Regions from separate parts of the Stenotrophomonas tuberculopleuritidis genome, predicted to be linked through region 1. Evidence: riboswitches for the same ligand, from Rfam matches in the RefSeq annotation. Region 1 holds a riboswitch; the other holds the start of a gene.
What was found. Region 1 has a riboswitch for cobalamin ahead of btuB (TonB-dependent vitamin B12 receptor). Riboswitches for the same ligand answer to the same signal wherever they lie in the genome.
Positions count from the first base shown of each region.

Region 2: another riboswitch for cobalamin. It lies ahead of metE (5-methyltetrahydropteroyltriglutamate--homocysteine S-methyltransferase); the one in region 1 lies ahead of btuB (TonB-dependent vitamin B12 receptor).

Region 1 is NZ_CP130831.1:555,294-560,907, reverse strand. Features, by position in the region: gene msrC (free L-methionine (R)-S-oxide reductase MsrC) at 1-268, shown strand, start outside; gene Q5Z10_RS02575 (TfoX/Sxy family protein) at 265-627, shown strand; gene Q5Z10_RS02570 (histidine phosphatase family protein) at 694-1,272, opposite strand; gene Q5Z10_RS02565 (acyltransferase family protein) at 1,404-2,564, opposite strand; cobalamin riboswitch at 2,591-2,811, shown strand; gene btuB (TonB-dependent vitamin B12 receptor) at 2,929-4,770, shown strand; gene gph (phosphoglycolate phosphatase) at 4,841-5,512, opposite strand; gene Q5Z10_RS02550 (class I SAM-dependent methyltransferase) at 5,560-5,614, opposite strand, start outside.
Region 2 is NZ_CP130831.1:271,783-277,396, reverse strand. Features, by position in the region: gene Q5Z10_RS01195 (bifunctional nicotinamide-nucleotide adenylyltransferase/Nudix hydroxylase) at 1-404, shown strand, start outside; gene Q5Z10_RS01190 (nicotinate phosphoribosyltransferase) at 469-1,878, shown strand; cobalamin riboswitch at 1,970-2,201, shown strand; gene metE (5-methyltetrahydropteroyltriglutamate--homocysteine S-methyltransferase) at 2,422-4,719, shown strand; gene Q5Z10_RS01180 (epoxyqueuosine reductase QueH) at 4,783-5,454, shown strand; gene pncA (bifunctional nicotinamidase/pyrazinamidase) at 5,511-5,614, shown strand, end outside.

The DNA.
Region 1 (5,614 bases):
GGCCTGCGTGCGCATTCCGCTGGACAAGGGCGTGTGCGGTGCCGCGGCCAGCCAGCGGGTCACCCAGCGCATCGACGATGTGGATGCGTTCCCGGGCCACATCGCCTGTGATTCGGCCTCGCGCTCGGAGCTGGTGGTACCGCTGGTCCGCGGTGATGAACTGATCGGCGTGTTCGACATCGACAGCCCCCGGATCGGCCGCTTCGATGCCGACGACCAGGCAGGTCTGGAAGCGATTGCCCGTGTGTTCGTCGAGGCCCTGGGATGAGCGCGGCCAAGCTGCGCAACATCGGGCCCAAGAGTGCGGCGTGGCTGCGTCAGGTGGGCCTGCGCAGCCGCGAGGATCTGGTCGCCACCGGGGCGGTCGGCGCATTCGTCAAGGTCAAGCGCGCCGGCTTCAAGCCCAGCCTGAACCTGCTGTACTCGCTGGAAGGCGCGCTGCTGGACTGCCATTGGCAGGAACTCAGCGAGCCCCAGCGCGAGGCGCTCGTGCAGGACTACGAAGCGCGCATCGCCGCACACCCGCTGAAAGCCGCCGGCCCGGCATCGGGCCCGGTGCATGAGCAGCGCTTCGACGCCGACGATGACGCCGAAGACAGCGCGCCCGGGTACGCCGACGAGGACTGATGCACGGCCCGGCGCCACACAGGGCGCACCGGACCGGTAGCGCCGGGCCACGCCCGGCGAGTGCACTCACGGCTGCTGCAGTTCCAGCAGTTCACCGACCAGCCCGACGTCAGCGCGTTCCAGCCGGACGCGCAGACGCGTGCCGTGGTCGATACGCAGCGCCCAGCACAACGACATCGGCAGGCCACACACCTGCGACAGCACCATGCGCAACGGGCCGCCGTGGCTGACCACCACCGTCGGCGGTGGATCATCGTCATCCAGCAGGCGATCCAGCGCGCGCGCGATGCGCCGTTCGAAGTGGCCCCAGCTTTCGCCGTTGGGCGGCGGGAACGAATGCGGATCGGCATGGAAGGCGGCCAGCGCGTCCTCCGGCAGATCGAACAGCGACTGCCCGTCCCAATCGCCGAAATCCAGTTCCTCCCACTCCTCGTCCGACTCCACGTCCAGCCCGCGCGGGGTGGCCAAGGCCATTGCCGTATGCAGGGAACGCAGGCGTGGCGAACTGATCACCCGTTCCCAGTGCTGGCCGGCGTAGGCCTCGACCAGCTCCTGTGGCAGGCGGGCCAGCTGGGGGGGATCGCTGCGGCCATCGAGGAATTCATCACGACCGTTGCCGGCATGACGGACCAGGTCGAGGATCATGGCGCGGGAACCGCGCGCATGGGGCGGCCCCGGGGCGGGCACGCGCAGCGCGTGGGACAGGTCGACGATTGCAGCAACATCATGGGCACGACTCACTTCCAGACAGCATCCCCGCAGCGGGGCGCACCATTCTAGCGTGGCCCACTCTCCGCCGGTCCGGAACGAAGGCCTGCGCGAGGCACGGACAATGACGCCATCATGCGCTTGCCCAGCCGTATCATCGGCGCTTCAACGCAGCGGTGCCCCAGCGCGGCCAGCGGCAGCGACACCGCCAGGACCACTGCGGCACATACCAGATAACCGGCTGTTCCCTCACCGGTCACGCCGAGTACGCGGCCGAACACCGGCCCCAGCACGGCAATCACGATCGGATGACCGAGGTAGAGCGAATAGCTCACCGTGCCCAGCCAGGCCGTCGTGCGATTGACCAGCCAGCGTGGGGGGCATTGCGAGCAGCCGAGCAACAGCGCCAGATAGCCCAGGCCGGTCAGCTGCCATTGACCGGCGCCGCTCCATCCACCCACGATCCCCGTCACGACCAGCAGCAGTATCAGCGCGCCGGTGATGTTCAACGCCATCCCCCACCGCCGCGCCGGCGCCGGCGCCAACCGCGAAAGTGCGCTGTGCATGTGGAAGGCCACCAGGCCCATCGCAAACACCGGCCCGTGCCTCAGCCAGCCATACCCCCCCAGCGATGCGGCTGCGCGTGCGCCCAGCCAGCCGTTGCCTGCCAACGCTGCCAGACCCAGCAGGCACAACAGCAGGATCCACGCTCTCCGGCCGTTGTTCACCAGCAGGATCAGCGCGGGGAAGATGGCATAGAACAGCATTTCCACGCCCACCGCCCAGCTGGCCCAGACGATGCCCTGCTCCCAGCCGGGGAACAGATTGAAGGTAAAGGTGGCATTGGCGACGATCTCGGCCCAGGGATGACCGGCATGACTGCCCCGGCCATCCCTGAAAACAGAGAATGCCAGCAGGACGTAGAACAGCGGAGCGATGCGCAGGAACCGGTGCAGATAGAAACTCAGCAACGGCCGACCGCTGGCCTGGTGGCGAGGGAGGGTGTAGCACAGCGAGAACGCGCTGATCACGAAGAACAGGGCGACGCCGGTGGCCCCCAGCTGCAGTATCGGCAACAACCAGCCCGCCACGGGCAGCGCCGGCGCCGGCATCGACTGTACGTGGAACAACACGACATACACGGCAGCCAAGCCCCGAAGTGAATCGAGGAACTGCAGGCGGTCCTTTGCAACCATCATCCAATTTCCAACGGGCGAGCAGGTGACCACCTCACTCTACCAGCTGGTGATGCCGTAGACTGCGCGCACTTCCAGGTGACCTGCGGCCCTGCCGGCAGGTTGAAACGGGAAGCCGGTGACGCGTGGCAACACGCCATGCCGGCGCTGCCCCCGCAACGGTAAGCACGTCAGTTCCAGGCAACCCGCCACTGTGCCGCAGGCATGGGAAGGCGCCTGGACGGTGGCCTCGCGCCACCTGGCGGCGAGCCCGGAGACCGGCCCGGAAGCCTCAGGTCGCGATGCGGTGGGCATGGCGCTGGACGCGCATGGCGATCGCCGTCGCGTCGGCGCTTGCCTGTCCCTGCGACTCCTCCCCTTCGCCGCGCGGGCGTGCGCGGCACCTGGAGTCCCCCCGATGAAGCTGCAGATTTCCGTGTTGTCACTGGCCATGCTGGCCGCCCTGCCCGCGCTGGCCCGCGCCGATGCAGGCACCGCCGACCTGGACCAGGTGCTGGTCACCGCCACCCGCACCCCCATCGCCCTGCAGGACAGCATCGCGCCGGCACAGGTGATCGACCGCGCCCAGATCGAATCCAGCCAGGCGACCTCGCTGCAGGAACTGCTGCAGGGCCGTGCCGGCATCAACCTGACCAACGCCGGCGGCCTGGGCAAGCAGAGCTCGCTGTTCCTGCGCGGCACCAATTCCTCGCACACCGTGGTACTGGTGGATGGCGTGCGCATCAACAGCGCCGACCTCGGCCTGGCGATGTACCAGGACCTGCCGCTGGCGCAGATCGAGCGCGTGGAAATCGTGCGCGGCCCCCAGTCCAGCCTGTACGGCGCCGATGCCATCGGCGGCGTGATCCAGATCTTCACCCGCCGCAACCAGGGCGACTTCGCACCGCACTTCCAGCTCGGTGGCGGCAGCAACGGCCTGCGTGAAGCCAGTGGCGGCATCGGTGGCGGCACCGAGCGCGGCTGGTTCGGCGCCGACATTGCCTACCAGCACTCGGATGGCATCGACGCCTGCCGGGGCTCGGCCACGCTGTTCGCCGGCTGCTTCGCCGATGAGCCCGACCGCGATGGCTATCGCAACGTGTCCAAGAGCCTGCGCGGCGGCTACACCTTCAGCCCGCAGTGGAGCGTGGAAGGCAGCGCGCTGCGCGCCGATGGCGAGAACCACTACGACGGCTACTACAACTACTCCGAAACGCGCCAGCAGGTGCTGGCCGGCAAGCTGCGCTACACCCCGTCCGAACGGCTGGCGCTGACCGCCAATGTCGGCCGCAGCGACAACGAATCGGACAATCGCGGTGATTTCGACGCGCACGGCAGCGCACAGACGCACCGCGACAGTGCATCGCTGCAGGCCGACATCGGCGTGGCCGACGGCCAGCTGCTGAGCGCCGGCGTCGACTGGAGCGAGGACAACCTGGATGGCAGCAGCGCAGGCTATCTGGTCGAAAGCCGCCGCAACACCGGTGTGTTCATGCAGTACCAGGCCCGCTTCGGCCGCCACCAGCTGCAGGCCAGTGCGCGCAATGACGACAATGCGCAGTTCGGCAATCACGCCACCGGCAGCCTCGGCTGGGCGATGGCGCTGGTTCATGGCCTGCGCATCAACGCCAGCTATGGCACCGCCTTCAAGGCACCGACCTTCAGCGACCTGTACGACCCGTGGAGTGGCGTGCCGACGCTGGACCCGGAGACCTCGAAGAGCGCCAACATCGGCATCTCGCAGCAGGGCCAGGGCTGGCATTGGGGCCTGGACCTGTATGAAACCCGCATCGATGACCTGATCACCTATGACGCCGCAACCTTCAGGATGCAGCAGATCGAGAAGGCACGGATCCGCGGCGCCGAACTGACCGGTGGCGTCGTGCTGGCCGGCTTCGATGTCAACGCCCAGCTGAGCTACACCGACCCGCGCAACCGCACCCGTGGCAGCACGCAGTTCGACAACTGGCTGCCGCGCCGTGCACAGCAGACCGCGCGCCTGGACGTGGACCGCCGCTTCGGCGACTTCCGCGCTGGGCTGACCGTGCAGGGCGCCGGCAAGCGCTACGACGATGCCGCCAATGCGGTGAAGCTGGCCGGCTACGGCACGCTGGACCTGCGCGCGGAATACGCGCTGACGCCGTCGTGGTCGGTACTGGCACGCGCGGCCAATGTGTTCGACCGCCGCTACGAAACCGTGGCGTGGTTCAACCAGCCCGGTCGCGAGTATCAGCTGAGCGTGCGTTACCAGCCGAAATAGCAGAACACGCCATCGACGCATGGCGTCGATCGACAGGATCGGTAGCGCCGGGCCATGCCCGGCGAGCGCTTCACGGTGTCCGAATGTCGGCAGCCAACCCCGGCAGTTCGCGCAGATCGTCGATCACCGCCACCGCCTTCGCGTTGTCCAGGTCCAGGCCACGTGGATAGCCATAACGCACCAGTGCGATCGGCATGCCGGCATCGTCGGCCGCACGGTAGTCGGTCAGCGAATCGCCGACCATCAGGCACTGCGCCACGGGCAGGCCGAAGTGGGCCGCGATATGCCGCAGCGGCTCCCCACTGGGCTTGCGCTGCGGCAGCGAATCCCCCCCCAGCACCAGCGCGAACGCATCACCGATACCCAGGTGCTGCAGCAACGGCGGCACCAGCGCTGCGGGCTTGTTGGTGCAGATGGCCAGCGGCACATGGCGTGCCCGCAGCTGCGCCAGTGCGTCGGTCACGCCATCGAACAGGCGCGGGCTGCGCAGCAGGCATTCGCGGTAATGCAGCATGAAGCCCGGCATCACCGTCGCCAGATCGACCTCGCGGCCGGCAGCGTGCAGCGCCTGTTCGACCAGGCGCCGCACACCGTCGCCGATCCAGTCCAGCACGGTGGCCTCGGGTACCCGAGCCACGCCGATGTCCTCCAGCGTGCGGTTCAACGCTTCGGCGATATCCGATGCGCTGTCGACCAGCGTGCCATCGAGATCGAACACGACCAACGGATAGGGATACGACATGGGACGGCACCTGTACGACGTGGGGCCGTCCATTGTACGCGGCAGCGTCAGCCGACCCGGCGTGCGCGGGTCGCCAGGAACGTGGGCAGGAAGCGGTCGATC
Region 2 (5,614 bases), 280 kb from region 1:
CGGTGGTGGTGCATTCGGGCCACGTGCTGCTGGTGCGGCGCCGTTCGGAACCCGGCAAGGGCCTGTGGGCGCTGCCCGGCGGCTTCGTCGGCCAGGAGCAGAGCCTGCTTGACAGCTGCCTGCGCGAACTGCGCGAGGAAACCCGGCTGAAGATCCCACTGCCCGTGCTGAAGGGATCGCTGAAGGGCCAGCAGGTGTTCGACCACCCCGACCGCAGCCAGCGTGGCCGCACCATCACCCACGGTTTCCACTTCGAGTTCCCGGCCGGTGAGCTGCCGCCGGTGCGTGGCGGCGACGATGCCGACAAGGCGCGCTGGATTCCGGTCAGCGAAGCGCTGGACATGGGCCCGCAGCTGTTCGAAGACCACCTGCACATCCTGGAGTATTTCCTCGGCCGCGGCTGACAGGCCCGGCTTTCCCACTGGCGGACAGACCGCCGGTGTCACTCGACGCGAAGGAGCTTCCGTCATGCAGTACCTCGATAATCTTCTCCTCAACACCGACAGCTACAAGGCCAGCCACTGGCTGCAGTACCCGCCGGGTACCGATGCCACGTTCTTCTACGTGGAATCGCGTGGCGGCCTGCACGACCGCACGGTGTTCTTCGGCCTGCAGGCGATCCTCAAGGATGCGCTGGCACGGCCGGTCACCCACGCCGACATCGACGACGCCGCTGCGGTGTTCGCCGCCCATGGCGAACCGTTCAACGAGGCCGGCTGGCGCGACATCGTCGACCGCCTGGGCGGCCACCTGCCGGTGCGCATCCGCGCCGTGCCCGAGGGCAGTGTGGTGCCCACGCACCAAGCGCTGATGACCATCGAGTCGACCGATCCGGCGGCGTTCTGGGTGCCCTCGTACCTGGAAACCCTGCTGCTGCGTGTGTGGTACCCGGTCACCGTGGCCACCATCAGCTGGCATGCGCGGCAGACCATCGCCGGCTTCCTGCAGCAGACCAGCGACGACCCGCAGGGGCAGCTGCCGTTCAAGCTGCACGACTTCGGCGCGCGCGGCGTATCCAGCCTGGAATCGGCCGCACTGGGCGGTGCCGCGCACCTGGTCAGTTTCCTCGGTACCGATACCGTGTCGGCGCTGTGCCTGGCCCGCGCGCACTACCACGCGCCGATGGCGGGTTATTCCATTCCCGCTGCCGAGCACAGCACCATCACCAGCTGGGGCCGCGAGCGGGAAGTGGAGGCGTACCGCAACATGCTGCGCCAGTTCGGCAAGCCAGGCGCGATCGTCGCAGTGGTGTCGGACAGCTACGACATCTTCCGCGCCATCAGCGAGCACTGGGGCACGACGTTGCGCGATGAAGTGGTGGCCTCGGGTGCGACACTGGTGATCCGCCCGGATTCGGGTGATCCGGTGGAGATCGTTGCCGAAAGCCTGCGCAGGCTGGACGAGGCCTTTGGGCACACGCTCAATGCCAAGGGCTACCGCGTACTCAACCACGTGCGCGTGATCCAGGGGGATGGCATCAACCCCGGCACGATCCGCGCGATCCTGCAGCGAACGACCGGAGACGGCTATTCGGCCGACAACGTGGCCTTCGGCATGGGTGGCGCCCTGCTGCAGCGGCTGGACCGGGATACCCAGAAGTTCGCGCTGAAGTGTTCGGCGGCCCGCATCGATGGCCAGTGGGCCGATGTCTACAAGGATCCGGTCACCGATGCCGGCAAGACCAGCAAGCGTGGCCGCATGCGCCTGCTGCGGCGGGTCGCCGATGGCAGCCTGCACACGGTGCCGCTGCCCGCCGACGGTGATGAGCGCCTGCCGCCCGGCTGCGAAGATGCGATGGTGACCGTGTGGGAAAACGGCCGCCTCCTGCACGACCAGCGCCTGGATGACATCCGCGCGCGCGCCGCGGCCCAGCACTGAGACCGCCACGCCCCGGGCCCGGCCGGCGATGCACGCCGCGCCGGGTCCTCTGCTGCTGGCTGCCGCCCCTTGACCATTGCCGCCAACCGGCCTACCTTGTGCACGCCGAAGGTATCCATCTCTTCATGCGAATGAAGGGATGGATTTAAACGGGAATCCGGTGAAGGCGCGTCGCGCGCCCATTCCGGAGCTGCCCCGCAGCGGTGAATGGAAACGAATCCTGCCAACAGCACTGGGCATGCGCCTGGGAAGCGGCAGGTACTAGGTGGGCCGCACGGCCCGTGTCCATCAGCCCGAATACCGGCCCCGGCCGGGGGACACGACCGTCCCCTGACTCGACCTGGACTCTCCGCGGGGAGGGTTGCCGGGACCAGCGACGTCCTGCCTGAGCGGGATGCGTGGTCACGTGCGCCCTTTTCACGGCATCCGGTTCGCCCGCGGGGGCGAAGGTCGCTGGCAAGGCGCCCGTGGACCGGCAACGGTACGCGTCGCCCTGCAGTTCCTTCGTTCCTCAATGCCGATACGCAATGAGGACACGCTGCAATGACCACTGTTACCAACCTGGGCTTCCCCCGCATCGGCGCCAAGCGCGAACTGAAGCGGGCGCTCGAACGCCACTGGGCCGGCGATGACGATGCCGCCACCCTGCTGGCCACCGCCGCCGCACTGCGCGCGCGGCACTGGCAGCTGCAGATCGAGGCCGGTGTGGATGTGCCGCCGAGCAACGATTTCAGCCTGTATGACCAGGTACTGGATACCGCCTGGCTGTTCGATGCCATTCCCGAACGTTACCGTGCGCTGGCGGCGCGCGATCCGCTGGCCGCCTACTTCGCCACCGCGCGCGGGCTGCAGCGCGATGGCACCGACCTGCGCGCGCTGGAAATGACCAAGTGGTTCGACACCAACTATCACTATCTGGTGCCGGAACTGCATGCCGGCCAGGCGTTCACGCTGCGGGGCGACAAGCCGCTGGCCGAGTTCAACGAAGCCAGGGCGCTGGGCATCCATACCCGCCCGGTGCTGCTGGGGCCGGTCAGCTTCCTGCTGCTGTCCAAGACTACCGACGGCAGCAACGCACTGGCCCTGCTGGACGCACTGCTGCCGGCCTACGTGCAGCTGCTCGGCCAGCTGGCCGATGCCGGTGCCGACTGGGTGCAGCTGGATGAGCCGCTGCTGGTGCAGGACCTGGGCCCCGATGCGCACGCCGCCTTTGAACGGGCCTATGCGGCGCTGGCCGCGGCGAAGCGCCCGAAGCTGCTGGTCGCCACCTACTTTGGTGCGCTGGACGACAACCTCGGCCTGGCGGCGCGGCTGCCGGTGGATGGCCTGCACGTGGACCTGGTACGCGCACCGGAACAGCTGGATGCACTGCTGAAGGTCCTGCCGGCCGAGCGCGTGCTGTCTGCCGGCCTGGTCAACGGCCGCAACATCTGGCGCACGCACCTGGACAACGCCCTGATCCTGGCCCGCTTCGCCCACGTCAACCGGGGTGCCGACAAGCTGTGGCTGGCACCGTCGTGTTCGCTGCTGCACAGTCCGGTCGACCTGTCGCTGGAGAAGAAGCTGGATGACGAACTGAAGGGCTGGCTGGCGTTCTCGACCCAGAAGCTGCAGGAACTGCGCCTGCTGGCCGATGCGCTGGACGGCAAGGCCAGCGCCGATGCCGGGCTGGCCGCCAACCGCGCCGCGCTGGAGGGCCGCCGCCGTTCGCCGCGCGTGCACAACCCGGCCGTGGCCGCGCGCCTGGAGGCGCTCACCGCCGCCGATGCCCAGCGCCACAGCGCCTACCCGCAGCGCCGCACCGCGCAGCACGCCGCGCTGCAGCTGCCGCTGCTGCCGACCACCACGATCGGCTCGTTCCCGCAGACCCTGGAGGTGCGCGAGGCACGTGCCCGGTTCAAGTCCGGCAAGCTCGGCCTGGCCGAGTACGAGGCGTTCCTGGAACAACAGACCGCGCAAGCCGTGCGCGTGCAGGAAGAGCTCGGCCTGGACGTACTGGTGCACGGTGAGTTCGAGCGCAACGACATGGTGGAGTATTTCGGCGAGCAGCTGCAGGGCTTTGCGTTCACCGGCAATGGCTGGGTGCAGAGCTATGGCTCGCGTTGCGTGAAGCCGCCGGTCATCTTCGGCGATGTCAGCCGTCCGCAGCCGATGACCGTGCGCTGGTCCAGCTACGCACAATCGCTCACCGACAAGCCGATGAAGGGCATGCTGACCGGTCCGGTGACCGTGCTGCAGTGGTCATTCGTGCGCGATGACCAGGAACGCGATGTCACCTGCCGGCAGATCGCGCTGGCGCTGCGCGATGAAGTACACGATCTGGAGGCGGCCGGCATCGGCGTGATCCAGGTGGACGAACCGGCGATCCGCGAAGGCCTGCCGCTGCGACGCGCGCAGTGGCGCGCCTATCTGGACTGGGCGGTGGAATCATTCCGCATCAGCACCAGCGGCGTGCGCGATGCCACCCAGATCCATACCCACATGTGCTACTCCGAGTTCAACGACATCATCCACTCGGTCGCCGCGATGGACGCCGACGTGATCTCGATCGAGACCTCGCGCTCGCGCATGGAACTGCTGGACGCGTTCGTGAAGTTCAACTATCCCAACGAGATCGGCCCGGGCGTGTATGACATCCACTCGCCGCGGGTGCCGGACAAGGCCGAGATGGTTGACCTGCTGCGCCGGGCGCTGGCCGTGCTGAAGCCGGAACAGCTGTGGGTGAACCCGGATTGCGGGCTGAAGACCCGCGGTTGGCCCGAAACCCGCGCGGCGCTGCAGGCGCTGGTCGCCGCCGCAGTGGAGCTGCGCAGCGAACACGAAGACGCCCGCGTCGCCTGATTCTTTCCCGCAATCCGATGCACGGGCCGCCGCCGTTGCCGGCGGCCCGTGCGGTACTGAACGATGACCGAACTCCAGCGCCCCACCCTGACCCTGCCCGACAACGGCCAGCGCCTGCTGCTGCATTCCTGCTGCGCACCGTGTTCGGGCGAAGTCATGGAGGCGATCACCGCCTCCGGGATCGACTACGCGATCTTCTTCTACAACCCCAACATCCACCCGGTGAAGGAGTACGAGCTGCGCAAGCAGGAGAACATCCGCTTCGCCGAGCAGCACGGCATTCCCTTCATCGACTGCGACTACGACACCGACAACTGGTTCAGCCGCGCGCGCGGCATGGAGAACGAACCCGAGCGCGGCATCCGCTGCACGATGTGCTTTGACATGCGCTTCGAGCGCACCGCGCTGTATGCGCATGAGCACGGCTACGACACCATCAGCTCGTCGCTGGGCATTTCGCGCTGGAAGAACATGGCGCAGATCAACGAGTGCGGTGTCCGCGCCGCTTCGCGCTATGAGGGCCTGCAGTACTGGGACTACAACTGGCGCAAGGGCGGCGGTGCCAGCCGCATGATCGAGATCAGCAAGCGCGAGCAGTTCTACCAGCAGGAGTACTGCGGCTGTGTGTACTCGCTGCGCGACGCCAACCGCCACCGCCGCGAGACGGGCCGCCCACGCATCCAGATCGGCCTGCTGTATTACGGCCAGGACAACGACGCGCCCGGCGGCGATTGACGTCCGTGCGAGGGGCGGCCACGCTGGTCGCCCCTCTTCCGTTGTACGGACCTGCCATGACCGCCCTGCCCGCCGACATCGCCCTGCTGGTGATCGACCTGCAGCCGGACTTCATGCCCGGCGGCGCGCTGGCCTGTGACCAGGGCGACGCCCTGGTGGC